DNA from 3 places in the Gordonia phthalatica genome. Region 1 is predicted to be linked to each of the others. Evidence: predicted binding sites of a transcription regulator. Region 1 holds the regulator's gene; each other region holds the start of a gene.
What was found. Region 1 encodes LexA, which represses DNA repair genes until DNA is damaged. Its sites were predicted from a motif close to CGAACANNTGTTCG; they were not measured.
Positions count from the first base shown of each region.

Region 1 (10,006 bases):
TACTCGGCGTCGAGGTCCTGAGCGACGAGGGCGGCGATCTGGTCGACGGCGGCCTGATCCTCGCTCTCGACGGTGATCGACGCGCCCTTCTCGGCGCCCAGGGTCATGATCATCAGAGCGCTGCCCGCGTCCACCGGCTCGCCGCCGTCGGCGGCGAGCGTGACCGGGACGCCGAGCGCGGTGGCCGCCTCGGAGATGACGGTGGCCGGACGGGCGTGCAGTCCGACTGCGGAGCCGACGGTGACGGTGGTGCTGGGCATGATGCGCCTTTCTCAGGGGTGGTGGGTGAAGCTCAGTCGAGAGACTACTTCGTGCTGGGTTTGATCTGCTTCGCGGCCAGGACGGCGATGGCGGAGACGATCACACCCGCCACGATAGCGATCAGGAACTTCCACCACGTGCCGTTCATCGCGAAGAGGACGAAGACGCCGCCGTGCGGGGCGCGGAGCTGAACGCTCATCGCCATCGACAGGGCGCCGGTCACGGCGCCGCCGAGCATCATCGACGGGATCACGCGGAGGGGATCGGCGGCCGCGAACGGGATCGCGCCCTCGGAGATGAACGACGCGCCGAGCAGCCAGGCGGCCTTGCCGTTCTCGCGTTCGGGCTCGGTGAACGTCGACGGCCGCAGCGCCGTCGCCAGGGCGAGGGCGAGCGGCGGGACCATGCCCGAGCCCATGACGGCCGCCATGATCTCCCACTGGGGCACGCCTGCGCCGGCGACGCCCAGACCCGCGACGCCGAAGGCGTACGCGGCCTTGTTGACCGGGCCTCCGAGGTCGAGGCACATCATCAGGCCGATGACGATGCCGAGGATGATCTTGGAACTGCCGGACATCGAGTTGAGCTGGTCCTCGAGGGCGGTGTTGACCCACGACAGCGGCCGAGCGAGCAGCGCGAACATCACGAAGCCGGTGACGAGCGTGGCGACGAGCGGGATGATGACGACCGGCTGAAGGCCGCGTGCCCACTGCGGCAACGGGAGCCGCGAGAGCCACAGGGCGACGACGCCGGCGAGCAGACCGCCGACCAGGCCGCCGATGAAGCCCGAACCGACCGCGACGGCGATCAGGCCGGCGGTGAAGCCGGGTGCGAGGCCGGGTCGGTCGGCGATCGCGTAGGCGATGTAACCGGCCAGGACCGCGACCATCAGGCCGATCGCGAGGTTGCCGACCGCGAAGCTCAGAGCGCCGAGGTACTGGAGGAGGCCCCCGGGCGGCAGTTCCCACAGACTGTTGTGCAGCGCGTAGTACGCGGCGTCGGACGTGCCGTCCTCGATGGTGCTCTTGGCGATCTCGTAGCCGCCGAGCAGGAAGCCCAGGGCCATCAGGAGGCCGCCCGCGGCGACGAACGGGATCATGTAGCTGACGCCGGTCAGCAGCGCCTGCTTCAACTGGCCGCCGATGCCGACGCTCGACGCCGCGGAGGACTCGGCGGCCGCATGCGCGTCGCCGGCGACCGTCGCGGCGTTCGGATCGCGGCCCGCGGCGACGGCCTCGGCGATCATCGTGTCGGGTTCGTTGATGGCGCGTTTGACGCCGGAGGCGACCACCGGCTTCCCGACGAAGCGGTCGCGGTTCTTGACGCCGACGTCGGTCGCGAAGATGACGGCGTCCGCGTCGGCGATGGTGGTCGGGGAGAAGGGCGTCGACCCGGTGGATCCCTGGGTCTCGACCTCGAAGTCGACGTCCGCGCGTTCGGCGGCGAGTTTCAGCGCGTCCGCCGCCATGTAGGTGTGAGCGATGCCGGTGGGGCAGGCGGTGATCGCGATGATCTTCGGGCGGGTGGTGGCGGTCGGTGCCGAGGCGGCGGCCGGAACGGCGGCGGGGGTCTTCGCGGGAGCCTTCTTGTCGGCGGTGACGTCGAGGACCAACTCGACGATCGCGTCGGCGTCCGGGGCGTCGCGCAGCGCCTGGACGAACTCGGGACGCACCAGGGCGCGGGCGAGAGAGCTGAGGACCTTCATGTGCTCGCTCGCGGCACCCGCGGGGGCCGCGATGAGGAAGACGATGTCGGCGGGGCCGTCCGGAGCGCCGAAGTCCGCCTTGCGGGCCAGGCGAGCCATCGCGAGCGAGGCGGCGGACACCGACTCGGCGCGCGCGTGGGGGATCGCGATGCCGCCCGGCAGGCCGGTGGGCGACTTCGTCTCGCGGGCGAGTGCGGCGGCGGCGAGCTCGGACGGGTCGGAGGAGCGTCCGGCCGTCGAGACGAGCTCGGCGAGGGTGCCGATGACGGACTCTGCGTCGGGGCCTGCATCGCCGTCGAGCAGGACCAGCTCGGGCGTGATGATCGGTTGGGACATGGTGGTGCCTTCGGGTCGTGGCGGGTGCGGGAGGGGATTCAGGAGAGACGGGTGACGGTGACGCCGTCCTCGTCGAGGACGTCGGGGGTCGGCGGCGTCGTTCCGGGCAGGGAGGCTGCGGCGGAACCGTGCGCGACGGCGCTGCGGAGCAGGTCGGCGGCGGATGCGAGACGGAGGTGGGCGATCAGGTAGCCGGCGAGCGAGGCGTCGCCGGCGCCGACCGTGCTGCGAACGGTGACGGCGGGCGCGGTGGCGAACCAGGTGCCCTCGGGCGTGGTGAGCAGCGCCCCCGACCCGCCGAGGGTGGTGAGGACCGATCCGCCGGTCCGGTCGGCGACGATCCGGGCGACGTCGGCGACCGAGCTCGGGTCGCCCTGCGCCGCGGCGGCCTCCATCGCGTCGCCGTCGCCGCCGGCGATCTCCGCGAGTTCGTGGGCGTTGGGCTTGAGCAGGTCGACGTCGGTCGTGGCGACCGCCGACAGGGGTGCGCCGGAGGTGTCGACGGCCACGCGGCAGCGACGGTCGCCGAGATCGCGGACCAGGTCGGCGTACCAGGTGTCGGGCAGACCCGGGGGCAGCGAGCCGCACAGCGACAGCCAGTCGGCGGTCTCGGCGCGCGCCAGGATCACCGACCGCAGCTCGGCGGCCGCGGCCTCGCCGAGCGCGGCGCCGGCCTCGTTGATCTTGGTGGTGGTGCCGTCGGCCTCGGCGATCGTGATGTTGGTGCGGACCGGAGCGTCGACGGCCACCGCCAGGTGCGGCAGCGACACCGCGGTCAGCGACGCCGGGTAGGGGTCGTCGGCGCGGGCGGGCAGCACCGCGAGCGTCGACGCACCCGCCGCCTGGACCACGCGGGAGACGTTGACGCCCTTGCCTCCCGGCTGATCGATGACGCGGACGGCGCGGTGGACGCCGCCGCGTTCAAGGGTGCCGGGCAGCTCGATGGTGCGGTCCGTGCTGGGGTTGGCGGTGACGGTGAGGATCATGCGATCACGACCTCGATCTGGTGGTCGCGTAGATCCTCCGCGAAGTCGGGGTCGATGCCGCTGTCGGTGACGAGGACGTCGAAGTCCTCCAGGGTTCCGAAGCTCACGAGTTCCTCTCGGTTGATCTTGGTGGAGTCGGCCACGACGACGGTGGTGGCGCAGGCGGCGATCATGGCGCGCTTGGTGGCGGCCTCGTCGGAGTCGGGTGTGGACAGCCCGTGGGCGATCGACAGCGCGTTGGTGCCGACGAAGCCGATCGACGCGCGGACGCGGGAGAGCATCGCGATCGCCTCCGCACCGACCGCAGCTCCGGTCTTCGGGCGCAGTCGACCGCCGGTCAGCAGGACCGTCGCCGAACTGAGCTCGGCGACGATGCCGCCGATCTGCACGCTGTTGGTGATGTACGTGAGGCGGGTGTCGCCGTGGATGGCGAGTGCGAGTTGAAGTGTGGTGGTGCCGGCGTCGATGAGGACTGATCCGCCGTCGGCCGGGAGGAGTCGGGCTGCGGCGGCACCGATCGCAGCCTTCTCCACGCGGCGGGTCTCCTCGCGGACGATCAGGTCGGGCTCGTCGATCACCGCGGCGACGTCGGGACGGACGGCGCCTCCGTGCACGCGGACCAGGTACCCGTTGCGCTGCAGAATCGCCAGGTCGCGGCGCACGGTCTCGCCGGTCACCGCGAACCGGGCGGCGAGGTCGGCGACCGAGACGCGACCGCGCGAACGCACTTCGTTCGCGATCGCGGACTGCCGTTCTTCGGCGTACATCGCGACTCCTTCGAGGCCCGGATCCGGAGGTGTGGATCACAGCGAATGTTGATTTCTGTTGATTTGTTTGGATCTACATCTTTGTTTACATGGGTCCGTGTTGCCACGTCAAGAGGTTCTTGTAATCTGTCTCACATGACCCAGGTGACTTCCGACTTGCAGGCCGACAACCCGTTCGCAGCGCAGACCATCGTCTCCGGCACTCCCGTCGTCGGGGGCCTCGCCTACGGACCCGTGATCCGACCGGGCGAGCGCCCGAGCTTCGACGGCATCGACGCCACGACGATCGCCGAGGACCTCCGCGAGGCGGAGATGGAACGCTTCACCGCCGCTGCCGCCGTCGTCGGTGACCGGCTCGCCGACCGGGCGTCGCACAGCACCGGTGTCGCCGCCGAAGTCCTCACGGCCACCGCGGGTCTGGCGCGCGACCGCGGATGGGCGAGCACGGCGGGCAAGTCCATCAAGGCGGGGGTTCCCGCGCCGCTGGCCGCCATCGCCGCGACCGATCAGTTCGCCGAGATGTTCACCAAGCTGGGCGGCCTGATGGCCGAGCGGGTGACCGACTTGAAGGACGTCCGCGACCGCGTCGTCGCGGAACTCCTCGGTCTTCCGGAGCCCGGCATCCCGAACCCGGAGGTCCCCTCGATCCTGCTCGCCGACGACCTCGCGCCCGCGGACACCGCGGGATTGGATCCGACGCGGGTGATCGGGCTCGGCATGCGGCTCGGCGGGCCGAGCAGCCACACCGCGATCATCGCTCGCCAGCTCGCCATTCCGTGCGTGGTCGCCGCCGCCGACCTCGATGAGATCCCCACGGGGGCACTGGGATACGTCGACGGCGACCGAGGAACAGTCGGAACCGAGCCCGACGCGGACGCCATCGCCGCCGCCGTCGAGCATGCGCGGGAGAAGGCCGAACAGATCGCGGCGTGGCGGGGGCCGGGCCGCACCGCCGACGGGCACGAGGTGCTGATTCTCGCGAACGTCGCCGACGGCGTCTCGGCGCGGGCCGGTGCCGAGGCCCCGGTGCAGGGCGTCGGACTGTTCCGCACCGAACTCGCCTTCCTCGACCGGTCGAACGAGCCGACCGTCGAGGAGCAGGTGGCGCTCTACCGCGAGGTGATCGACGCGTTCCCCGGCCAGAAGGTGGTGATCCGCACCCTGGACGCCGGCTCGGACAAGCCCCTGAAGTTCGTCGCCCACGCCGACGAGCCGAACCCCGCCATGGGTGTCCGTGGCAACCGGATCGTGCAGACCCATCCCGAGATCCGCGACAAGCAGCTCGACGCGCTCGCCGCCGCGGCGCAGGGCGATGGCCGCGCCACGCCGTGGGTCATGGCGCCGATGATCGCGACCGTCGACGAGGCGCGCGAGTTCGCCGGGCAGATCCGCGATCGCGGCCTGATCCCGGGAGTCATGGTGGAGGTGCCGTCGGCGGCCATCATGGCCGACGCGATCCTCGCGGAGGTCGACTTCGTCTCGATCGGCACCAACGACCTCACGCAGTACACGATGGCCGCCGACCGGATGTCGCCCGACCTCGCCACGCTGACCGATCCGTGGCAGCCCGCGGTCCTCGCGCTGATCGCGCGCGTCGGTGACGCCGGACAGCGTCAGGGGAAGCAGGTCGGCGTGTGCGGTGAAGCGGCCGCCGACCCGCTGCTGGCCTGCGTGCTGGTGGGGCTGGGCGTCACGTCGCTGTCGTCGGCACCCGCGGCGTCGGCCGCCGTCGGTCTCAAGCTGAGCGGGGTGACCCTGGAACAGTGCAGGGCCGCGGGTGCGGCGGCGGTTGCCGCCGCGAGTCCCGCGGCCGCTCGAGACGCCGCTCGCGCGGCGCTCGGGGAGTGATGCTCGGTTAGATTCGCCGCATCACGGTGACGACCTTGCCGAGAATGGCGGCGTCGTCACCGGGGATGGGGTCGAAGTGCTCGTTGTGCGGCATCAGCCACACGTGGCCGTCGGTCCGCTTGAACGTCTTGACGGTGGCTTCACCGTCGATCATGGCGGCGACGATGTCGCCGTTGTCGGCGACGTTCTGCTGACGCACCACCACCCAGTCGCCATCGCAGATCGCGGCATCGACCATCGACTCGCCGACGACGCGCAGCATGAACAGTGATCCCTCGCCGACCAGTTCGCGCGGCAGCGGGAAGACCTCCTCCACGGCCTGCTCGGCGAGGATCGGCCCGCCGGCGGCGATCCGACCGAGGACGGGGACGAAGGTCGGGGTGGGCAGGGCGTCACCGTCGACGGCCGCGCCGCCCGACGGGGGCGTGCGCGAGTCGTCGCGCACGTTGACCGCGCGGGGGCGGTGGGGATCGCGCTTGAGAAGGCCTCGGCGCTCCAGGGTGCGGAGTTGATGCGCCACCGACGATGTGGACGTGAGGCCCACCGCCTCGCCGATCTCGCGGATGCTCGGCGGGTAGCCGCGTTCGCGGACGGACTTGCGGATGACCTCCAGAACGTCGCGCTGACGCTGGGTGAGCGACGCCTCGAGCGTGGCGGTCGAGAGCATCGGATCGGGCGTGTCAGTCACCGGTGTGGCCTTTCGTCAGCTGTGTTCGATCGATGACCTGAAGGCTAGTTGAGTAGGTCACAAAACTCAAACAATTGTTCGATGCGTGTCGGCGATTGTCAGACCCATCGTGTTAACTATCGAACAAGAGTTCTTCGAACACTCGATCGAATGGAGACGAGCGATGAGTACCCCCACCGTCACGGCGCCCGCGCCGCGCCGTTTCGTCCGCGAGATGACCATGACCTGCGACCTTCCGGTCGTCGAGACCTCCCGGGTCTGCCGTCCCACCGGTCGTCCCGAACGCCGCGACATCGGCGTTCGTCGGTCATCGATCGCCCATTCGGGGGGCAGGGTCGTTCGAACGGAGGAACGGAGCCGAACGGTTGTTCGTCCGTTCGAACATCGGTGGGTCAGCGTCCTCCTCGTCGCCGGCGTGCTCGCCGCGATGGCCTGGCTGGTGCTCATGATCGACGGCGGGGCGCAGGACGGTGCCGCTCCGGTCACGCCGGCCGCCACGTCCGTGGTCTACGTGCGGTCCGGGGAGTCGCTCACATCGCTGGCCGAGCGGATCGCCCCCGACCTGCCCGTCGACGGGGTGATAGCTCAGGTGCGCGAGCTGAACGGACTCGAGACCTCCGGCCTGGTGGTCGGCCAGCCGTTGATCGTGCCGGACTACCGATAGTCCCTGGCTCCACGGCCGTGTCGGGCTGCCGGGTATTCTCGACCCATGCGCTGCCCGTTCTGCAAGAACGACGACACCAGAGTGGTCGATTCCCGAGTCACCGACGACGGTCAGGCGATTCGTCGCCGCCGGTCGTGCAGTGCGTGCGGGCGTCGCTTCAGTACCGTCGAGTCCGCCGTCCTGACCGTCGTGAAACGCAACGGCCTCACCGAGCCCTTCAGCCGGGAGAAGGTCATGAAGGGCGTGCGGCGTGCGAGCCAGGGGCGGCACGTCGACGAGGACTCGCTGGCGAAACTCGCCTCCCAGGTCGAGGACGCCGTGCGCTCGTCCGGGTCCGCCGAGATCTCCAGCAACGAGGTGGCGATGGCCATCCTCGGTCCGCTGCGCGACCTCGACGAGGTGGCCTACCTCCGGTTCGCGTCGGTGTACCGATCGTTCGAGTCGGCCGACGACTTCCAGCGCGAGATCGACGAACTGCGTCGCGACCGGCGCTGACCGCTCAGAACTTGTCGATCGCCTTGATGATGCGCTGTTCGGACACCGAACCGCTGGTGCCGAGCTGCTGAGCGAACAGGCTGACGCGCAGTTCTTCGAGGCGCCACTGGACCAGTTCGGCCAGATCCGCGTGTCGCGACGCGGGCAACTGGGCTTCGCGACGGTTCCACGCCGCGACCACGCGGTCGATGGAAGCGAGGGCTTCGTTGTCCCGAGCACCCGCGGTGGCCAGTCCTTCCAGACGCAGTCGGGCGGCGGTGAGGTAGCGGGGCAGCGACCGCAGGTGCACCAGCGCGGTGGCACCGATGAACCCGTCGAACACCAGATTCGATGTCTGGTCGGCCACGTCGTCTGCGGCGAGGGTGCCGCTGCGGGCGTCGATCGCCCTGCGCACGGGTGAGTACTCGGCGAGCGCGGCGACGGCGGCGACGAAGTACTCGGGGGCGCGCGACCGGATCACGGGGGAGACCCGGGCGGACAGTTCGGCGAAATCGGTGGGCGTTCGCAGATCGGCCAGGTGCTTCTCGGCGGCGAGCGTGTCGGTGATGGCGCGCGCCGTGCAGTCGGCCAGCAGGGCGTCGATGTCGCGGTACGGGTTCTGACTGAGGGCGAGCTTCGAGGCCGGCGGAAGAGAGTTGGCGAGTCGACGGCTCGGCGGCTGCACTGACCGGCGGAGCAGTTCCGCTGCGGCGGCACGGATTCCCGCGTCGCGCTCGGCGGTGGAGGCGGCCACCGCGGTGCGGACGCCCTGGCCCGGTACGGCGAGGAGCGTCGGGTAGCGGGTGATCTGCTGCCCGGCGACGGTCGCGGTCTCCGACTCGGCGAGGGTGCCGAGACCGTCGGCGGACCAGGTGCGGTGGATCGGGGTCGCCGGGGTGTTTCCGCTGCCGCCGTCGAGGTCGTCGCGGATGGCGGCGAGGCGGTCGCCGCGGGCGATGATCGCACCCTTCGCGTCCACGACTGCGAAATGCATGCGCAGGTGCGCAGGCAGATTGTCGGGTCGGAAGTCGCGCGGCGAGAGGGTGACGCCCGAGATCGTCGACAGTTCGCGCGCGAGACCGGTGAGCAGCGGTTCGGCGCGGGCGGTGAGGCGGCTGAGAGCGAGGTCGGCGTACCGCGCGGCCGGTGACATGGACTTGCGGAGTCCCTTGGGCAGCGATTTCACCAGGGCCGTCGCGAGCTCGGCGCGCATGCCAGGCACCAGCCAGTCGAAGCCGCTGTCGCGGACGTGCTGCAGGAGCGGTCGCGGGATCACGACGGTCACGCCGTCGTCGGGAGCGCCCGGCTCGAAGTGGTAGCGCAGTTCCAGTCGGGTCTCGCCCTGCTGCCAGGCGGCGGGGAAGTCGGCGGCGGAGGGGGCGTCGTCGTCGAGGAACTCCTCGGGTCGCAGATTCAGCAGGGTCGGGTCGGTGCGACCGGCCTTCTTCCACCAGGAGTCGAAGTGGCGGGTGGAGACGACGTTCGCGGGGATCCGCGCGGCGTAGAACTCGAACAGATCGTCGTCGGAGATCCGCAGGTTGCGGCGGCGTGCACGCTGTTCCGTCTCCTCGGCCTCGGCGATCAGCTCGGCGTTGTGCTTGGTGAAGGCGTGACGATTGCGCCATCGGCCCGCGACGAGTGCCTCCTGGATGAAGATCTCCCGCGAGGTCTTGGGATCGATCGGTCCGTAGTTCACGCGGCGCTGCGCGACGAGCGGCACGCCGTACAGGCTCACCTTCTCGTGTGCCATCACGGCGCCGCGGCGCGTCGACCAGTGCGGTTCGGAGTATGTGCGGGTGACGAGGTCGCCGGCGATCTCCTCCACCCACAGCGGATCCACCGAGGCGACGGTGTGCGCGAACAGGCGGGAGGTCTCCATCAACTCGGCGGCGACCACGAAGTTCGGCGGCTTGTTCGCGAGGAACGAGCCGGGGAAGATCGAGAACTTGGTGCCGCGGGTGCCGAGGAACTCGCGGGTGTCACCCTGCTTGACGCCGACATTGGTGAGCAGGCCGGACAGCACGCTGCGGTGGATGGCGGCGGGGTCCACCGCGGTCGTGGGTGTCTGCCAGCGGAGGTCGCGCACGGTGCGGGAGAGCTGTCGATGGAGGTCCAGCCACTCCCGGATACGCAGGTAGTGCAGGAACTCGCGACCGCACATCTTGCGGAACTGGTTGCCGGACAGGGCCTTCCGCTGCTCGGCGAGGTACTCCCAGAGCTTCACCTGGCCCAGGAACTCCGATCCGGGGACGGCGTGCCTGCGGTGGGCGGCGGTCG
Region 1 is NZ_CP011853.1:1,943,187-1,953,192, forward strand. It holds gene ACH46_RS09100 (HPr family phosphocarrier protein) at 1-260, opposite strand, end outside; gene ACH46_RS09105 (PTS fructose transporter subunit IIABC) at 305-2,302, opposite strand; gene ACH46_RS09110 (1-phosphofructokinase family hexose kinase) at 2,341-3,288, opposite strand; gene ACH46_RS09115 (DeoR/GlpR family DNA-binding transcription regulator) at 3,285-4,055, opposite strand; gene ACH46_RS09120 (phosphoenolpyruvate--protein phosphotransferase) at 4,191-5,903, shown strand; gene lexA (transcriptional repressor LexA) at 5,911-6,570, opposite strand; gene ACH46_RS21595 (LysM peptidoglycan-binding domain-containing protein) at 6,755-7,255, shown strand; gene nrdR (transcriptional regulator NrdR) at 7,301-7,750, shown strand; gene hrpA (ATP-dependent RNA helicase HrpA) at 7,755-10,006, opposite strand, start outside.

Region 2 (10,006 bases), 110 kb from region 1:
CGACCTTGTCGCCGGGTTTGCAGTCCACCCGCTCGATGTCCTCGTATCCGGCATGGGTCGCGGCGTCGAACCCCTTGGTGGTCCCGCTCATCGCCGTCGCCGCGAGGAAGAGGGCATCGCAGGTCATCGGCTTGCCGTCGGAGTAGACGGCGGCCTTGTCGAACTCGTACCGCAGCGTCAGCGACCGGCCGGACTCCTCGGTCACGCGACCCACGTCGCGATCGGCCATGATCTGACCGTCCGGACCGACGATCGCGAAGCCGGGCAGCACCCGGGACAGGGCCATGATCGCACCGTCGGCGTGTCCCTCGACGGTGTTGACGTTGTACGACGCCACGCGGGCGTCGACGATGTAGTCGACGTCCGCGCGGTCCTCGCTCCCGCAGGCGACGAGGAGTGCACCCGCGGCCGAACCGGCCGCGATGATCGCTGCGGCACGGCGCAGCCGCGGGTGAATCATGCTGAGGCCCTCTCCCGACGTGCCATCACCTTCGCGTTATGGCGTTTGATGTCCTTGTTCCGTTCCTTCATCGACACCAACCACGGCGAAGCGAGGAAGACCGACGAATAGGTACCGACCACGACACCGACCAGCTGAATCAGCGCGAGGTCCTTCAACGTGCCGACGCCCAGCATCCACACCGCGACCACCATCAGCGCGATGATCGGCAGCACCGAGATGACCGTGGTGTTGATAGAGCGCATCAGCGTCTGGTTCACCGCCAGGTTGGTCTGCTCCGCGTAGGTGCGACGCGTCGTCACCAGGACGGATCTGGTGTTCTCCTCCACCTTGTCGAAGACGACGACGGTGTCGTAGACGGAGAAGCCGAGGATCGTCAACAGGCCGATCACGGTGGCCGGCGTCATCTCCCAGCCGACGAGCGAGTAGATGCCCGCGGTCACCACGAGGTCGAAGACGAGGGAGGCCATCGCGGCCACCGACATCTCCTTGTCGAATCTGATCGCGATGTAGATGAACGCGACGATCAGGAAGACGACCAGGGCGATCAGCATCTTCCTGGTGATCTCCTGACCCCAGGTGGAGCTGACGTCCGACGAGCTGACGTCGCCCGGCATCACCTCCGGCTGGAAGGCCGTGCCCAGAGCGTGCAGCAGGTTGCCGGTCTCCTCCCGAGACAGGGTCTCGGTGCGGATCTGGAACGTCGCCGCGTCGCCCGCACCCGCGGCCTGAACGGTCTCCGGCGCCCGGTGGAGGGTGTCTTCGAAGACACGCGAGACGTCCGAGGTGGTGATGGACCCGCGGGCAGGCATCGAGATCTGCGTGCCGCCCTCGAAGTCGATGCCGAACGTGAATCCGCGGATCGCGATCGAGAGGATGCAGATCACCATCATCACGCCCGAGATCACGTACCACATGCGGCGCTTGCCGATCACGTCGAAGGCGCCGGTGCCCGAGTACAGGCGCGACAGGAACGAGTGGTTATTGTCGGCGACGTAGTCGGCGTCGGACCATTCGGTCGTCGCCTTCTTGTCGTCGATCGTCGGTTCGCTCACTGGTTGCCTCCTTCGGACGCGTCGACGCTGACACCGGCGGCCGAGCGTGCCGCGGCCTGCGCCTTCCGACGCTCACGGGCCACTTCCGAGACCGCGCCGAGGCCGTTGACGGCCGGGCGCGACAGGAAGGAGTTCCGGCTGGCCAGAACGACCATCGGGTGGGTCACCATGAACACGATCATGATGTCGATCAGGGTGGTCAGACCCAGGGTGAACGCGAAGCCGCGGACGGCGCCGACGGCCAGCAGGTAGATGATGGCCGCACAGATGAAGCTGACCGCGTTACCGGTCCACACCGTGCGGCGGGCGCTCTGCCAGCCGCGGGTGACCGACGATCTGACCGTTCTGCCCTCGCGCATCTCATCCTTGATGCGTTCGAAGTAGACGACGAACGAGTCGGCCGTCATGCCGATGCCGATGATCAGACCGGCGATGCCGGACAGGTCCAGGGTGAACCCGATCCACCGGCCGAGCAGGACGATGATGCCGTAAACCATGGCACCGGCCCAGATCAGCGACAGCACCGACAGGAAGCCCATCGCCCGGTAGTAGAGCAGCGAGTAGATGAGGACCAGGATCAGGCCGACGAGACCGGCGATGAGACCGGCGTTCAGCGACTGCAGACCCAGGGTGGCCGACACCGTCTGCGCGTCGGACATCGCGAACGACAGCGGCAGCGAACCGTACTTCAGGGCGTTGGCGAGCGCCTCGGCCTCCGACTGGGTGAACTTGCCGCTGATCTCGGTGGTGCCGAGGATCTGCTGGTTGATCGACGGTGCGCTGAGGACGCGCGTGTCGAGGGTGACCGCGGTCTGGACGCCGACATTCTTGCCGGTGAAGTCGGCCCACGTCTTCTGTGCGTCGCCCTTGAAGTCGACGTTGACGGTCCAGGCGCCGGTCTGGTTCTGACCGGACTTGGCCTGCCCGATGTCCCGGCCGTCGATCAGCATGGGCTTGAGCAGGTACACCATGCCGTCGTCCTTGCCGCAGGCGACGAGGTACTCGTTCGGCTTGTCGTAACCGACCAGCGGATCGCTGTACTCGGGCGAGCAGTTGACCTTGGCCATCTCGGCGCGCAGCTTGGCGAGGGTGGCCTCGTCGGCGTTCGCGGGCGCCTGACGCGCCTTGCGGGCGGCATCGACGGCCGCGGACTGCTCCTGCGGCGTCATGTTGACGACGTCCTTGGCGTTCGGGTCCTTCTTCTGCGGCTGCGCGGGCTGCTGCTCCACCACGGGGCGGATGTACAGGCGAGCCGTCTGACCGAGGTCGCGGGCTTGCTTACCGTCGTCGCCCGGAACGGTGATGACAATGGTGTTGCCGTTGACGACGACTTCGGAGCCGCCGACGCCGAGACCGTTGACGCGCTGGTCGATGATCTGGCGGGCCTGGTCGAGCTGCGAAGCCGACGGCGCGCTGCCGTTGTCGGTGCGCGCGGTCAGGACGACGCGGGTGCCGCCCTGGAGATCGATGCCGAGCTTCGGGGTGGGGCTCCCGCCTCCGGTGAAGAAGACCAGACCGTAGATGATGCCGAGGATCACGAAGAAGATCGTGAGCGGCTGCCACGGCGGAGCCTCACGGCGGAGCCGACCGGCCCCGCCACGCAGATTGGGTTTAGTCACGCGTTTGTTCTACTTCTCTTCGTTCTGCTCTTTGTCGAGCGACACGGTGTCGGAGGCGTCGGATCCTGTGACATCGCCCGCGGCGTCGTCGATCGACTCGATGGACGGCGCGTCCGCATCCGGGCTGACGACCTCGCGGATGGCCATGCGGTTCCACTCGGTGACGACACCCGGGGCGATCTCGATGGTGACGATGTCCTCGCGGTCCGCATCGACGACGGTGCCGAACAGGCCGGCGTGCAACTGCACCCGGGCACCGGCGGTGAGCGAGCTCTGCATCTCGGTCACGGCGGCGGCACGCTTCTTCTGATTGCGGATGCTGAAGAACATGAAGGCCGCCATGGCGGCGAGCATCAACGGGAGGATCAACGACGATTGCATGGGGACCAGTGTGCCAGGCCCGAGGGCCAGACCCCACGTACAGGTCGTCGCGAACCGGTGAAACGTGTCCGCCGACACGCCGAAGGCACACATCTCCGGCGCGATCGCGGTGCGGACGGGGTCAGTTGAACGACGGCGTCAGTTGAACGAGGGGCTCAGTTGAACAGGGTGCCCGCGTCGTCTTCGCGGGCGCGGACGCCGTGGACCTGGTCGATGGCCCCGGCAGGCGGTTGCAGCCCGAGGTGATGCCAGGCGCCGGCGGTGGCGACGCGGCCGCGCGGTGTGCGGGCGATCATGCCCGCACGGACCAGGAACGGCTCGCACACCTCCTCGACGGTCGCCGGCTCCTCACCGACGGCCACCGCCAGAGTCGACACGCCGACCGGTCCCCCGCCGAAGCCGCGGACCAACGCGCCGAGGACCGCCCGGTCGAGCCGGTCGAGTCCGAGGTCGTCGACGTCGTACACCTTGAGGGCGGCACGGGCCGCCGCGAGGTCGACGTGGCCGTTGCCGCGGACCTCGGCGAAGTCGCGGACGCGGCGCAGGAGCCGGTTGGCGATGCGCGGCGTTCCGCGGGATCGTCCGGCGACCTCGGTCGCGGCGTCGGCGTCGATCGGGATGCCGAGGATGCCCGCCGACCGCTGGAGCACCCGGACCAGTTCGTCGGTCTCGTAGAACTCCATGTGGGCGGTGAAGCCGAAGCGATCGCGGAGCGGGCCGGTGAGGGCACCGGAACGCGTGGTGGCCCCGACCAGGGTGAAGGGCGCCACTTCGAGCGGGATGGACGTGGCGCCGGGGCCCTTACCGACGACGACGTCGACGCGGAAGTCCTCCATCGCCAGGTACAGCATCTCCTCCGCGGGGCGAGCGATGCGGTGGATCTCGTCGATGAACAGTACATCGCCCTCGACCAGGTTCGAGAGCATGGCGGCCAAGTCGCCTGCCCGTTCCAGCGCGGGGCCGGAGGTGATGCGGATGGCGGCGCCCATCTCGCTCGCGATGATCATCGCCAGGGACGTCTTGCCCAGACCGGGCGGGCCGGACAGGAGGATGTGGTCGGGGGTGCGGCCGCGGGCACGGGCCGCGTGCAGGACCAGCTCCAACTGTTCGCGGACGCGCGGCTGACCGATGAAGTCACCGAGGCTGCTCGGCCGCAGGCCTGCGTCCAGGTCGCGGTCGCCGTCGACGACGGATGCGCTCATGAAGTCGCGGTCGTCTACCTCGTCCATCATCGACGCGGTCCGAGCGAGCTGAGGGCGGCGCGCAGCAGCGTCGACGAGTCGGCGTCGGCGTTGTCGGCGAGGACGGCGGCGACGGCCTTCTCCGCGGCGCCTTCGGTGAAGCCGAGTCCGACGAGCGCCTCGGCCACCTGTGCGCCGACGCCGGCCGGTGCCGCGACGCCCGCAGCGGGCACTCCGCCGGGAACCGCCGTCACCTTGTCCCGCAGCTCCACGACAAGACGTTCGGCGACGCGCTTGCCGATGCCGGGCACGGCGGTGAGCGCCTTGGCGTCGGAGTCGGCGAGGGCGCGACGCAGACTGTCCGGCTCCAGGACCGCGAGGGTCGCCATCGCCAACCGTGGGCCCACACCGGTGACGGTCTGCAGCAACCCGAACAGGTCGCGGGCATCGGGGTCGGTGAACCCGTACAGGGTCATCGAGTCCTCGCGGACCATCATCGCGGTCAGCAGGCGCACGTGCTCGCCGCGCCGCAGGGTTCCGAGGGTCGGCGGGGTCGCCAGGACCCGGTAGCCGACTCCGGCGCACTCGACCACCGCGTGGTCGAGTGCGATGTGAATGACTTCGCCGGACACCGACGCGATCACAATGCAGCCTTTCCGCCCGTGATCATCCGGGCTTCCTCCTGGGCGGCCTTGAGCCGCGCGCGGTGGCGGTTCTGCGCCTCGCGCGCACGTTCGGCGGCCTCCTCCATGCGACGGTTCACCGGCCCGCGCCAGCTGTGGCAGATGGCGAGGGCCAGAGCGTCCGCGGCGTCGGCGGGCTTGGGCGGGGTCTGCATCCCGAGGATGCGCGTGACCATCGCGGTGACCTGCGCCTTGTCGGCGCGACCGGATCCGGTGACCGCGGCTTTGACCTCGCTGGGCGTGTAGAAGCCGACGGGAAGATCCCGCTCGGCCGCCGCGAGTGCGATCACGCCGGACGCCTGCGCGACGCCCATCGCGGTGCTGACCTGGCGTTGTGCGAAGACCCGTTCGATGGCCACCACGTCGGGGTGATGCGTGTCGAACCACTGCACCGCGGCCCGGTAGACGCCGAGAAGTCGCTTCTCCAACGCCATGTCGGCGGGTGTGCGGATCACATCGACGTCGAGGGCCGTGACCTTCCGCCCCTGCCCCGCCTCCACGAGCGCGATGCCGCACCGGGTCAGGCCGGGGTCGATGCCCAGTACTCGCACTCCCGCTCACCTCTCGATCCCCGCCGAGCCTCAGCAAGCCCGAACAGAACACTTGTTCGAGATTGTAACGCATGCGATCCGACCCGACGGGCATCGACACAGCGACGGCCCTCGCAACGGCAGGAGCCCGACTCCGTTGCCGGGGCCGGGCTCCTTGTCGACGACGTCAGGATCAGTCGTTGTCGAGCTCGGCGAGGACCTCGTCGCTGATGTCGACGTTGCTGTAGACGTTCTGGACGTCGTCCGAGTCCTCGAGGGCGTCGACCAGCCGCATCACCTTGCGCGCGCCGTCGGCGTCGACCGGGACCGAGACCGATGCGCGGAAGTCGGGCTCCGCGGAGTCGTAGTCGATGCCGGCCTCCTGCAGTGCGGTGCGGACGGCGATCAGGTCGTGGGCCTCGCTGACGATCTCGAAGGACTCACCGAGGTCGGTGACCTCTTCGGCGCCCGCGTCGAGCACGGCCATCAGGATGTCGTCCTCGGTCTGGTCACCCTTCTCCAGGGTCACGACACCCTTGCGCGTGAACAGGTACGACACCGAGCCCGGATCGGCCATGTTGCCGCCGTTGCGGGTCATCGCGACGCGGACGTCGGTGGCGGCGCGGTTGCGGTTGTCGGTGAGGCACTCGATGAGAATGGCGACTCCGTTGGGTCCGTACCCCTCGTACATGATGGTCTGCCAGTCGGCACCGCCGCCTTCTTCACCGCCGCCGCGCTTGCGCGCGCGCTCGATGTTGTCGTTGGGGACGGACGACTTCTTCGCCTTCTGAATCGCATCGAACAGCGTGGGGTTTCCGGCCGGATCTCCACCACCCGTGCGGGCTGCCACCTCGATGTTCTTGATCAGCTTGGCGAACATCTTGCCGCGCTTGGCATCGATGGCAGCCTTCTTGTGCTTGGTAGTGGCCCATTTGGAGTGGCCGCTCATTGTGGTTCCCTTCTGAACTGTTGAGGCGACCGGACAGCACGGAGAGCCGTCCAGCGCACCCGGAAATTCTACGCTGCGCCGACCATATCGACGAAGAACTGGTGCACCCGCACGTCGCCGGTGACCTCGGGATGGAACGACGTCGCCATCACGTTGCCCTGCCGGACCGCGACGACGCGTCCCGCGGCGGGACCGTCCTGGACGGACGCGAGGACCTCGACGCCGGGCCCGGTGCGCTCCACCCACGGCGCACGGATGAAGACGGCGCGCATGGGGTCGGCGTCCGGGAGATCGGTGATGCCCGCGAACGCGAGGTCGGTCTCGAAGGACTCCACCTGACGGCCGAAAGCGTTGCGCCGCACCGTGATGTCGAGCGCATCCAGGTGTCGGGCGTCGTCCCGGGTGTCGAGGATCGTCGACGCGAGCAGGATCATGCCCGCGCACGATCCGTAGGCGGGCAGTCCCTCACGCAACCGACCCACCAGGGGCTCGTACAGGTCGAACACGCCCAGCAGTCGGCTCATCGCGGTGGACTCCCCGCCCGGGATCACCAGGCCGTCGACCGCGTCGAGTTCGGCGCGACGCCGGACCGGGACGGCCTCCGCACCGCACGCGTTCAACGCCGCGACGTGTTCGCGGACGTCGCCCTGGAGGGCCAGGACGCCGATTCTCCGGTCGCTTCCCGCGGCGCTCACTCCACCGGCCTCATGATCGACGCGGCGGACTCGGGCACACCGCTGCGGGTCAGGCCCTCCTGGGTGACGGCGGCGACCATGCGACCGCTGCGGTCGAAGATCCGGCCCTGCGTCAACGACCGACCACCGCCCGCCGACGGCGAGGTCTGGTCGTACAGCAGCCAGTCGTCGGTGCGGAAGGGACGCAGGAACCACATCGCGTGGTCGAGCGAAGCGTTCTGCGTCTTGACGTCGCGGTGGATCACCGACGACGAGCCCAGGAGCGTCATGTCGCTCATGTACGCGAGAGTGCACACGTGCAGCAGGTGATCGTCGGGCAGCGGTTTGCGGTACTTGAACCAGACGCGCTGCTGCGCGGCCAACCCCGGCAGCTTGGCCGTGTTCTCCTGATCGACGATCCGGATGTCGAAGTTCTCCCACTCGGCGAGCAGCATCTTCTGCGCGGGCGTCGCCGAGTCGGTGCGGTCCGAGAGGGTTTCGGGATCGGGTGCGGGCGGCATCGTGTCCTGATGTTCGATGCCGTGGTCGTCGGTGATGTGGAACGACGCCGACATCGAGAAGATCGCCTCGCCGTCCTGCACTCCCGTCACGCGGCGCGTGACGAACGAACGGCCGTCGCGGATCCGGTCCACCAGGAACACGGCGGGCATGTCCGGCTTGCCTGGCCGCAGGAAGTAGCCGTGGAGTGAGTGCACCGCGAACTTCTCGTCGACGGTCCGGGTCGCCGAGACCAGCGCCTGCCCGGCCACCTGTCCCCCGAAGGTGCGTCGCAGGTGACTGGGGAACGATCCACCGCGGTAGATGTCGTTGTCGATCCGCTCGACGGCCAGGATGTCTTCAATGTTCGCCACGTCGCCGATTATCGCATCGAGCCGAACAGTCGACTCACAGGTAGGGTCGAAAACCATGACCGCCGAGATCACTGCGAATGCCCTGACACTGCAACTTCGATCAGTTCTCGACGGGAGGTGGGGGCCGACGCGCGACGTGGTGCGCCGCCAGATCACCGAGCAGCGACTGCTCCCCCAGACCGGACTGACGCTCGACGAGTACCGGACTCGCATGCTCGGCCAGATGAAGGACATGGTGCCCCTCGGCTTCCCGGCGTCGGGATTCCGCCCCGAGCACGGCGGGACCGGTGACGTCGGCAGCGCGGTCACCGCGATCGAGACCCTCGGCTACGGCGATCTGTCGCTGATGGTCAAGGCCGGTGTCCAGTGGGGGCTGTTCGGGGGCGCCGTCGAGAACCTCGGCACGCAGGCGCACCACGACCAGTACGTGAAGGGCTTGATCGACCTCGACGTCCTGGGCTGCTTCGCCATGACCGAGACCGGCCACGGATCCAACGTGCAACAGTTGGAGACCACCGCCACCTATCTCCCCGACAGCGGCGAGTTCGAGATCCACTCCCCGACTCCGGGGTCCCGCAAAGACTACATCGGCGGGGCGGCCGAGCACGCCCGGTACGCGGCGGTCTTCGCCCAGCTGGTCACCGGTGCGCCCGGCGAGGAGGCGGCGAGCCGCGGCGTGCACTGCTTCGTCGTTCCGATCCGCGACGAGAACGGCGACGACCTCCCCGGCGTCACCACCTCCGACTGTGGCTACAAGGGCGGCCTGCCCGGCGTCGACAACGGCCGCATCCTGTTCGATCGCGTGCGGATCCCCCGCGCCAATCTGCTGAATCGGTACGCGGACGTCGCCGAGGACGGTACCTATTCGAGCCCCATCGAGTCCGACAACCGCCGGTTCTTCACCATGCTCGGCACCCTGGTCCGCGGGCGGGTCACCGTCGGCGCGTCGGCCGGTGCCGCCGGCCGTTTCGGGCTGGCCCTGGCCGTCCGATACGCCCTCCAGCGCCGCCAGTTCCAGGCTCCCGGGGGCGACGGCGAGCTCCTGCTGCTGGACTATCGCACCCATCAGCGTCGGCTGCTCCCCCTCGTCGCGCGGGCGTACGCGTTCGCGGTGGCCCAGAACGAGGTGACCGCGGAACTGCACGAGCTGCAGACCGCCGACCCGGCGACGGTCGACCCGAAGGATCTCCGCCAGCTCGAGACCAAGGCTGCGGCCATCAAGGCAGGCCACACGGCCCTGGCGCAGACGGCCATTTCCGAGGCCCGCGAGGCCTGCGGTGGTGCCGGCTACATGTCGGAGAACCTGCTGCCCCTGCTGCGCGGCGACATCGACGTGTTCACCACCTTCGAGGGCGACAACCTGGTCCTCACGCAGTTGGTCGCCAAGGAGGCCCTCACCTCGTACGCCGACGACGTGCAGGGCCTGGACGCCGCCGGGTGGGTGCGCTTCGTCGCGAACATGGCCAAGAGCATCGCGCTGGAGAAGACCGCGGCCCGCCAGGTGGTGCAGACGCTGCTCGACGACTCCGACGAGGATCCCGAGAACAGCGCCCTCACCCACCCCGGCACGCAGCTCCGCCTGCTGCGCAACCGGGAGGAGCA
Region 2 is NZ_CP011853.1:2,050,200-2,060,205, reverse strand. It holds gene ACH46_RS09700 (ABC transporter substrate-binding protein) at 1-460, opposite strand, end outside; gene secF (protein translocase subunit SecF) at 457-1,515, opposite strand; gene secD (protein translocase subunit SecD) at 1,512-3,134, opposite strand; gene yajC (preprotein translocase subunit YajC) at 3,144-3,515, opposite strand; gene ruvB (Holliday junction branch migration DNA helicase RuvB) at 3,671-4,747, opposite strand; gene ruvA (Holliday junction branch migration protein RuvA) at 4,744-5,340, opposite strand; gene ruvC (crossover junction endodeoxyribonuclease RuvC) at 5,337-5,930, opposite strand; gene ACH46_RS09665 (YebC/PmpR family DNA-binding transcriptional regulator) at 6,103-6,858, opposite strand; gene pdxT (pyridoxal 5'-phosphate synthase glutaminase subunit PdxT) at 6,927-7,553, opposite strand; gene ACH46_RS09655 (acyl-CoA thioesterase) at 7,550-8,404, opposite strand; gene ACH46_RS09650 (acyl-CoA dehydrogenase family protein) at 8,460-10,006, shown strand, end outside.
Region 2: a site for LexA is predicted at 5,976-5,989, ahead of ruvC (crossover junction endodeoxyribonuclease RuvC). Genes of this name have one in related genera too.

Region 3 (10,006 bases), 720 kb from region 1:
GCTTCAGCAGCGGAAGCAGTTGCCGCACTGTCAGTTTCGCTGCCTGGTCAGGCGTCGGCGCCTTCATCAAGATGCCGATGACCGTCCGGTCGTGCAAGGACCAGTTGAACTCGGAGCAGATCAGCAAGATCATCGGGAAGTACTCCCGCAACGCGGCCCTGAGCCGGTTGGCGTACCGGGTCCGGTCCCACACCGCCCGTTGATGAGCGCGGGCCAGGATCTTGATCGCGGTCACCTGGGCGGTGTCACCGCCGACCTCGGTCAGGGTGTGATGCCGAGACCGGACCATCTCTGCCAACGCCAGTGCATCGCCCGGATCACTCTTGGCTCCAGAGCTGCCGAAGGATTCCCGGAATCGTTTGGCCTGCAACGGGTCAACACCGAACACGTGATAGCCGGTCGCGGCCAAGGCCTGCACCCAGGGGCCGTGATCGACCTCGATGCACACCATCACCTGATCCGGATCCAGGTCAGCGACCTGCTCCTCGACTGATCGGCTACCGCGGCGGTGCTGTCGGCCGGCGGCCTTCACCGCGGCGCGGGCGAGGGTTTCGGCGAACTGGGTGATGCCGTCGGGGCCCACCAGAACGCGTGCCCTGGCCAAAACCTTCTCGGCGTCGTCGATCACCACGAGGTCGTGATGATCAGATGCCCAATCGTCTCCTACGAAAAACATCGGTCCGGTCTCCTTCCCGGCTGCATGACCTCGGATGTTCGTCCGAGGAACCGGCAGCCGGGCCGGCGGGCGGGTTGCGGGCTAATGGGTCAGTACTCACACCACACGCCCCGGATGACCCGGGGTCGGGTCGGCACATCATCCCAGCAGCAATCTGTGCTCGCAGGCGCAATCTCCGAAGGCACGATCTCAACCTAGAGCTCGCCTGAACGACGGCCCAGCGAGCAAGAGTGCTCACTCGAAGACTGGCTACCTACAACTGAGTGTGTCACCGATCAAAGACATCCTCAGCTGACTCCATTAGCGAGCGCAGCGAGTCGAAACCCCGGTCAGTCGTTCGTCGACCCGGCGTCCTTCTCGCTCTTCGCGTCGGCGTCGTCGGCATCCTTGTCGGAGTCGCTCCCGTCGGCGTCCTCGTCGTCCTTCGACTTGCGACGGAACAGCGGCTCGGTGGGCTCCCATCCGGGACGGGGTGACCGGTCCCGATTCTGGTAGGCCACGTAGGCGACCATCGCGACGATGATCGCGCACAGCACCACCATGAACCACGACCAGCTCGGGACGGCGGCGGTGGCCGGGTCGGCGTATTCGGCGTCGGCCTGCATCTCGACGTTCTGAGCCGCGCGCGGCGTCCACACCACGGTGCTGTCGCCGATCCGCCTGCCGTTGGTCGCGACCACGTCGCCGCCGAAGGTGATGGAGATCGAGAGGTAGACCGAGTCGTTCTCCATGTCGACCAGCGACGCCGACCCGCGGAATCGCACGATGTCTCCGCTGCGCGTGGAGCGCAGATCGACGGTGGCCGACGAATCGGGGAGTGCTGCCGCGATGATGTCGCCGAGCTGTCCGAACTGGCCGGCCGACAGGCGGTCGAACGAGAGCTCGGAGCCGGTCTTTCCGTCGGGCGAGGGCTGTGCCTCACCGCTCGGCGGGGTGCTCGTCGGTGCGGGGGCCGCGGAGGTGGCGCCTTCGGTCTGTTCCGGGTAGTCCGTGGTCCAGACCTGCCCGCTCAGGGAGGCGGGGATGTCGAAGGTCGGCTTCTGCGGGTGCTTGTCCGGCGATGTCGCGATGATGACCGAGCCGGAGAACTGATCGCCGACGGTCGTCGATTTCGTCAGGCATCCGCTCAGGATCGGGATCATCGCCAGGAGTCCGGCGAGGGCGAGCACGGAGGAGCGGCGGATCGAAGTCACCGCCTCATCGTGCCAGAAGAGGTGCTCGGACCTGGGGAAGGAGGGGTCGGTGCGTCGAAGGAAGGGGGTGGAGGCGTCCTATTTCACGCAACGCCGGGCCGGGTCGGCGGGTTCGGTCAACGGCAGGGGACGACCGAGGAAGGCGAAGGGGCGCGCGTCACCGACGAAGGTGAAATGGCGCAGGACGTCGGTGAATCCGAGGCGGCGGTACAGGCCCCAGGCGCGGTTTCCCTCGTCGGGGACCTCGGGCGTCGAGAGGAGGACCTTGGTCTCGGAGCGGTCGGCGAGCAGGGCCGACAGGAGGTGCTCGCCGATCCCGCGACCCTGCGCGGCGGGATGGACGTGGAGTTCGGTGAGTTCGAAGTAGTCGCGGAGGAACGCCCGAGCGTCGTCGGGGCGGTGTCCCTCCCGCAGGAGCCCCGAATAGAGCTGACGATGCCACCACTGGTCTCCGGCACCGCTGTATCCGTAGGCGACGCCGACGAGGGCTTCGCAGTCGGACAGGGCGAGCGGCGTCCGGACCCGGAGCCGCGAATAGGTGGGGCGCAGCGAGTCGAGCCTCGACAGGGTCGCGAACGCTCCGTACGCGGCCCAGCCGGGACGCACGATGTGATCCCGCCAGAGCGGGAGCCGATGGGACTCGCTTCCGCGCGGATAGTTCATCGCGGTGATGTAGGTGTGGACGGCGGGATCGAGCCAGAGGTGGGCCTGACCGGCGGGCAGCGGTGCGATCCGGATGGAAGCGGACTCCAGGCGAGACGGCATCGCTCCTCCTTCCTCCGTCGGCGGCATCCGGTTGGAGGCCGGGTTCGAGACTAGTGCGGTGCGCCGGGTGCGCTTGCCACCGGACCCGATTACCGGATAGGCTTCCGGTATCGAACTGGTGTTCGCATCGGTGCGATGGACCCGGTGGCTCGGCGGTGGGGAAGACACTGCCGGGCCATTGGTGTTGTACCTCTTGGGAAGGCTCTTCCGTCTCGGCGTCAACGGCGCCGGAACGGAATTGTCAGACCCCTCTGCGATGGTGATGCCATCAGCCCGGGAGAGCCGGGGCAGACACGGAGGAATGAAGACATGTCGAGTACACCAGGGAACGCCGGTCGTCGGTCGACTCGGTTGCGTCTCGCGGTCGCCGCGCCGGCCGGAGCGAGCGCGGTCGATCCCCGCGTGGTCCACCGCAGCCGTGACCTCCTGGACCGTGCGGAGGTGCTCTTCGACCAGGCCGCATCGGTGGAGGATGACGGCGCCGAGCGCTTTCGACTGTTCTACCTGGCGGCGATTCGGGCGGCCGGGGCGGTCCTCGAGATCTACGAGCCCGCGGGGAAAGTCCGACGACGCCGCGGCGCGATGGACGCGTGGAGCCGGATCAAGGCCCGTGCGCCCGAATGTGCTGAACTCGCCGACTACTTCGGCGGTCTGTCGAACATGCGGTCGCGCGTCGAGGCGGGGTTGGTCAAGTCGGTCGATTCCACCTTCTGTGCACGTGTCGAGCGCCGGGCCGTCGAGTTCCTCGATGTCGCGGATGCCACGCTGCTGGCGTACGAGCAGGGGAAGTTGTCGCCCAAGCGGGCCGCGGCGCGGGGTACGGTGGCCTGAACTGAATCCAACAGGGGACAATGGTGGTCGTCGGGGGCCGGTGCTCGTAGTATGGAGACATAGGGGCGAGACTCCGACAACTTGCCCACGAGTCAGTAAGGGAGGAGCGGTGCCGCTTTCCGAGCACGAGCAGCGCATGCTCGATGAAATAGAGAGCGCTCTCTACGCCGAAGACCCGAAGTTCGTGTCGAGCGTGACCCGTCACAAGGTCGGCTTGCCGAATGCGCGTCGTCGGCTCGTGGTGGCGCTCGGCTTCCTGGCTGGACTCGCCCTGTTGGTCGGCGGGCTGATGGTCGACGTGGAGATCGGTGGGCTCAAGGTGTTGAGCTTCATCGGATTCCTCGTGATGTTCGGCGCCGCAGTCTACGGCCTCATGGGCGGCCGCGGCGAGGCGTCCGGATCCGGTGCGGGTTCGGCGTCCAAGAAGAAGAACGGTAAAGCCTCCGGCGCGAGCGGTGAGTCGATCAGCCGACGCATGGAGGACCGATTCAACAAACGGTTCGAGCGCGACGAGCGTGACCTCTAGGTCGAACTCGACGCGCTGACGATTTCGCACGAGCGGGGTCGCACTCCCACTGGGGTGCGGCCCCGCTTTTCGTGTCCGTCCAACACCGGGCCGTGCCTCGGCCGGGCGTGACGGCGTCGATCAGGCCCCTGATCCCCACCGTGCCCCACCGGTCCTCCCACTTGATCCACGGCGATCCCCACTTCGCCCCACGCCGGTCCCCACTTCGCCCCACACTGCCGATTCTTGGGCTCCCACCAGTCACTTTGGATCGTTCTGATCACTACAGCCCCGTCGTTCGCCACGCCGACGCGGGCTGAGTTTCCTGAGAATCTCTCGGATGGAATTCCTCTGACCTGCACTAATGGGTCATTGGGGTGGATCGGTGGGGAGTGGTGGGCTGAAAGTGGAGCAAAGTGGGGTAGTGTGGGGCGCACTGGGTGAGCGGGTCCGGAAACCGCACCACTCGGGAGGGCAAGGGAGGTGTCGGCGTGGCTCGTTTCGTCGGCACGTACACCCCGAAGCTCGACGACAAGGGGCGACTCACGTTGCCTGCGAAGTTCCGAGATTCATTGGCGGGAGGGGTCATGGTCACACGTAGCCAGGACCGCAGCCTGTCGGTGTACCGGGTCGACGAGTTCGATGTCATCGCCGATAAGGCGGTACAGGCGTCGAGCAACGATCCGGAGGCTCGAGCCTTTGTTCGGTACTACTTCGCGGGTGCCGACGAAGGGCGACTCGACGCCCAGGGGCGGGTCAACTTGTCGGCCGAACACCGCGAGTACGCATCCCTCACCAAGGAGTGCGTGGTGATCGGCATGTACGACCACCTCGAGATCTGGGACGCGCAGAAGTGGCGCGACTACCAGGCGGCTCATGAGGAGGCGTTCTCGAACGCCGGCTCGGCGGCCCTCGACGCGATCCTCTGACGGGGACCGCACCACACGGAGTGAACACCGGAGACGACCGCTGCGGTGAGATGAGGCCTCGGCCCGATCGACCCTGACGTACTTCCCCAACGCCAGGTGCGCTCGGGCGGGGACCCCGCCTCACCGCAGTTTCGCTCAGACGACGGATGCGGGGCATCCGGATCGTCGGGCCGCAGGGGGCGGCAGAGCACGCGACAGCATCGACTCGCTGCCTCACGGCAACGGGAGAGAGTCCACACCACACACAGGGAGGGAGTGCGGGTGAACGCACCGCGACAAGGCGAACACGGGCACATCCCGGTCATGGCCGAGCGCATGTTCGCACTGCTCGAACCCGCCCTGACCCGTGAGCACGACGACGGGGCCGGCGCGGTCCTGGTGGACGGAACGCTGGGCGCGGGCGGCCACACCGAGTACTTCCTGGAGCGACTGGCCGGACTCCACGTGGTCGCCATCGACCGTGACACGTCCGCCATTGAGATCGCGTCCGAGCGGCTCGCCCGCTTCGCCGACCGCATCGAGTTCCATCACAACCGCTACGACGAGATCGCCGACGTCGTCGCCGCCACCGGGCGCTCCGCCGTCGACGGCGTCCTGCTGGACCTCGGCGTCTCCTCGATGCAGCTCGATCAGGCCGAACGAGGCTTCGCCTACTCGGTCGACGCGCCGCTCGACATGCGGATGAACGCCGATGACGACCTGACCGCCGCCGACGTTCTGAACACCTACGACCACGGCGCACTGGCCCGAGTCCTCAGCGAGTACGGCGAAGAGCGATTCGCGGGCAAGATCGCGTCGGCGGTGCTCCGCGAGCGGGCCAAGGAGCCGTTCACCACGAGCGGCCGCCTCGTCGAACTGCTGTACGCGACCATTCCGGCCGCCACCCGTCGCACCGGCGGGCACCCGGCCAAGCGCACCTTTCAAGCGCTGCGGATCGAGGTGAACCACGAGCTGGACTCGCTCCGCGGGGTCATCCCGGCGTCGCTGAAAGTGCTCGCGGTGGGCGGTCGACTCGCCGTGATGAGCTACCAGTCGCTGGAGGACCGAATCGTCAAGCGCGACTTCGCCACCGCCGTCGCCAACACCACCCCCGCGGGCCTGCCCGTGGATCTGCCCGGGACCGCGCCGCGGTTCACGCTGATCACCAGGGGTGCAGAACAAGCCAAAGCCGCTGAGCGCGAACTGAATCCGCGTTCGGCGCCGGTCCGGATCCGGGCCATCGAACGCATTGCCGCAGACGGAAGGGGATAACAGTGACGCTCATGGACACTCGCACCGCCGGGAAGCGCGAGAGTTCGCTTCGACGGGGGAGCGGTGGCTCGGTCACCGCGACAGAGCGTCCGTCCCGGTCGAAGGCCGCGCAGCGGGCATTGGACCGTCGCGGACGACGTGAGCGTTCCGGGGGAGGTCTGCCGATCACCGGTCGACGGATCGCCGGCGTACCGCTGGTGGTGCCGATCCTCGTGCTGGTCCTGGGCGCGCTCGCGCTGACCCTGGTCCTCACCACGAAGTCCGCGCAGGACTCCTACTCGATCGACGCCCTCCGGAAGCAGAACCAGGAGCTGCAGGCCGGTGCCGACGCGCTCAAGCAGCAGGTGGATGCCGGCGACTCGGCGCCCGCCCTCGCGAAGGCCGCTGCCCGCCAGGGAATGCGCCCGGCGACCGACTCGGCCGAGCTGATCATCGGCCCGGACGGCAAGGCGCGCTTGAAGGGCACGCTCTCCCCGGCGACCGGCGCTCCGCTTCCCGACCTGAACCCGGCACCGGACCCGGTCGAGAAGATCGACGCGCGGAAGGTTGACGACTCGGTCGGCCTCGGCGGAACCCAGGCCGACCCCACTCCGTCGGCACCGCAGCCCACGCCGACGCAGACGCCCGCACCCACGAGCGCGGCCCCCGCGCCGTCGGCCGACGCCCCCGCACCCAACCCCCGCCCGACCGCCAATCCGGCACCCAGCACGAATCCGACGCCGAATGTCCGAAACCGGGTCGGCCAGACCACGAATGTGGTGCCGTCTGACGCCACGCCGCGTCCCAATACCGCGCCCCGGCGCTGATGCAGGAGAGAATCGGTGATCATGACCCGAACCCGATCCGCGAGCTCAACTGAGCCGAGGTCGGGCGGTCGGGGTACTGGCGCGACGAGCAGGGCGGGCAGCACCCCGCCGCCCGCGAAGCCGCGTCCGCCGATCACGTCCGACGCCTGGTCCGCCAAGTTCATCGGCCGTCAACGCATCCTGTGGGTGCTGATCACCGCGATCTGCCTCGCCATCAGCGGGCGCATGGTGTTCGTGCACATCATCGCCGCCGACTCCATCTCGGCGCAGGCGGCGCAGCAGCGGTCCATCACCAACACCCTGCCCGCCATCCGCGGCAGCATCGTCGACCGCAACGGGCGCCTGCTGGCGCACTCCGACGATGCCCGCGCCCTGACCTTCCAGCCCAAGGCCGTGCGCAAGCAGATCGCCGATGCGCACATCAAGGATCCGAGCGTTCCCGACGTCGACACGCGGCTCAAGCAGATCGCCGACGGTGTCTCGTCGGCCCTCGGCGGCAGCATCTCCTCCGACGACCTGCTCGCACAGTTGAAGTCCGACAAGGACTTCGTCTACCTGGCGCGGCTGGTGTCGATCGAGACGACCAAGAAGATCCAGGACGAGTACCCGGAGGTCGGCGCCGAACGACAGAGCAATCGCCTCTACCCGGGACAGTCGCTGGCTGCGAACATCGTCGGCGACGTGAACTTCGACGGCAACGGTGCGATCGGCCTGGAGTCGTCGCTGGACTCGGTCCTCGCGGGCACCAACGGCACCGAGACCTATGACCAGGGTCGCGGCGGCGGGATCATTCCCGGCAGCAAGCGCAACGTGCATCCCGCGGTCGACGGCCAGAACATCCGCCTGACCATCGATTCGGACCTGCAGTGGTTCGTCCAGAGCCAGGTGAATCTCGCCAAGACCAAGTCCGGCGCCCACAACGTGTCCGCGGTGGTCCTCGACGTCAAGACCGGCCAGGTGCTGGCGATGGCGAACGACGGGACCTTCGACGCCTCGCGGCCGCTGTCGGAGCAGCCGAAGGCCGATCTCGGCAACCGGTCGGTCACCTCGCCCTTCGAGCCGGGATCGGTCAACAAGATCGTGACCGCTGCGGCCGCCCTCGAATACGGCGTCACCACTCCCGACGCCGTCCATCAGGTCCCCGGCTCCATCCGGATGTCGGGCATCACCGTGAACGACGCGTGGGTCCACGGGACGGAGCCCTTCACCACCACCGGCATCTTCGGGAAGTCGTCGAACGTCGGCACCCTGATGCTCGCGCAGAAGGTGGGGGAGCAGCGCTTCGCCGACATGGTCGCGAAGTTCGGGCTCGGTCAGCGCACCGGCATCGGTCTCCCCGGCGAGAGCCCCGGCGCGGTCCCCGCGCTGAGCCAGTGGTCGGGCGGCTCGTTCGCCAACCTGCCGATCGGCCAGGGCCTGTCGACCACCCTGCTGCAGATGACGTCGATGTACCAGGCCATCGCCAACGACGGCGTCCGCATCCAGCCGCGGATCATCGCGCCGGAGGACGCCGAGGCCGCGGGCGTGTCCGCGCCGGAGTCGGTGCGGGTCGTCAGCCCGCAGACCGCCAAGACGGTGCGCGACATGTTCCGGGCGGTGATGCAGGACGATCCGACCGGCGTCCAGAGCGGCACCGGCGCCAAGGGCGCGATCCCCGGGTACCAGACGTCCGGCAAGACGGGTACCGCGCAGCAGGTCGACCCCTCGTGCAACTGCTACTCGAACGCCAGCTACAACATCACGTTCGCGGGCATCGCGCCCGCCGACGATCCGCGGTTCGTGGTCGGCATCATGATGGACAACCCCGTCCGCAGCTCCGACGGCAGCGGCGGCCAGTCCGCGGCACCGCTGTTCGGGACCATCGGCTCGTGGCTGTTGCGCCACGATCAGGTGCCGTTCTCGTCACGTCCGACGCCGCGGCTGCGTTTGATGGCGTGATCGACGCCCGTTCCACGGTAGATTCGATGCGTTGTGCCGTGCCCTCGGCGAGGTCGTGGACACGGGCGGTTGAGACAGGTCGACGCGGAGGTCTTCAGTAGTGGTGCAGTCACGATCCGGTGAGCACGGCAGCGGTGTGATTCGACCGACGAACATCACGCCCGTGGCGTTGAGCGTGCTGCAGCAGCGGTCCGGCCTCACGCTCGACGGTGCCGACGCCGAGGTCTCCGGTGTCACCCTGCGCGCGCAGGACGCCGGTGACGGCTACCTGTTCGCGGCACTGCCCGGCGACAAGACGCACGGCGCCAAGTACGCGTCCCAGGCACTCGACGCCGGCGCGGCCGCGATCCTCACCGACCCGGCGGGCCTGGAACTGGTCCGCGCCGACCGGCGACTGTCGTCGATGCCGGTCCTGGTGCATCCGGAACCGCGGTCCGTCCTCGGCGTCGTGTCGTCGCGCATCTACGGCGATCCGTCGTCGCAGCTGACGCTGATCGGCGTGACCGGAACCTCCGGGAAGACCACGACGTCGTACCTCGCCGAGGCGGCGCTCCGTGCGGCGGGCCGAGTGGTGGGCCTCGTCGGGACCGTCGAGGTCCGCGTCGACGGGGTCGCCGTCCCCACCTCCCTGACCACCCCGGAGGCGCCCGACCTGCAGCGGCTGTTCGCCGTCATGCTCGAGCGCGGCGTCGACACTGTCGTCATGGAGGTCTCCAGCCACGCACTGTCGCTGGGGCGCGTCGACGGCTGCCACTTCGCGGTCGGCGGGTTCACGAACCTCTCCCAGGATCATCTGGACTACCACCACACGATGGACGAGTACTTCGCGGCGAAGGCGCGACTGTTCCAGTCGGGCTCGCCGACCCAGGCTCAGCAGGCCGTGGTCTGCGTCGACGACGAGTGGGGCGTCCGGATGGCGCAGGTGGTCGCCGACGCAGGCGAGTCCGCGTGGACCGTCTCGACCACCGGGACCGGCGACTGGTCCGTGGTGCGGACGGTGCGGTCGGATCCCGGTTCCCAGACCGTGCTGGTCGGCACTCCGCAAGGCAGCGAACTGGAGATGACGGTCCCGCTGCCCGGCGCCTACAACGTCGCCAACGCACTCCTGGCGA
Region 3 is NZ_CP011853.1:2,666,229-2,676,234, reverse strand. It holds gene ACH46_RS12535 (IS110 family RNA-guided transposase) at 1-631, opposite strand, end outside; gene ACH46_RS12530 (LppM family (lipo)protein) at 1,006-1,869, opposite strand; gene ACH46_RS12525 (GNAT family N-acetyltransferase) at 1,948-2,634, opposite strand; gene ACH46_RS12520 (SAV_6107 family HEPN domain-containing protein) at 2,944-3,465, shown strand; gene ACH46_RS12515 (DUF3040 domain-containing protein) at 3,575-3,991, shown strand; gene mraZ (division/cell wall cluster transcriptional repressor MraZ) at 4,462-4,899, shown strand; gene rsmH (16S rRNA (cytosine(1402)-N(4))-methyltransferase RsmH) at 5,203-6,150, shown strand; gene ftsL (cell division protein FtsL) at 6,162-6,956, shown strand; gene ACH46_RS12495 (peptidoglycan D,D-transpeptidase FtsI family protein) at 6,978-8,894, shown strand; gene ACH46_RS12490 (UDP-N-acetylmuramoyl-L-alanyl-D-glutamate--2,6-diaminopimelate ligase) at 9,049-10,006, shown strand, end outside.
Region 3: a site for LexA is predicted at 2,746-2,759, ahead of ACH46_RS12520 (SAV_6107 family HEPN domain-containing protein). Genes of this name have one in related genera too.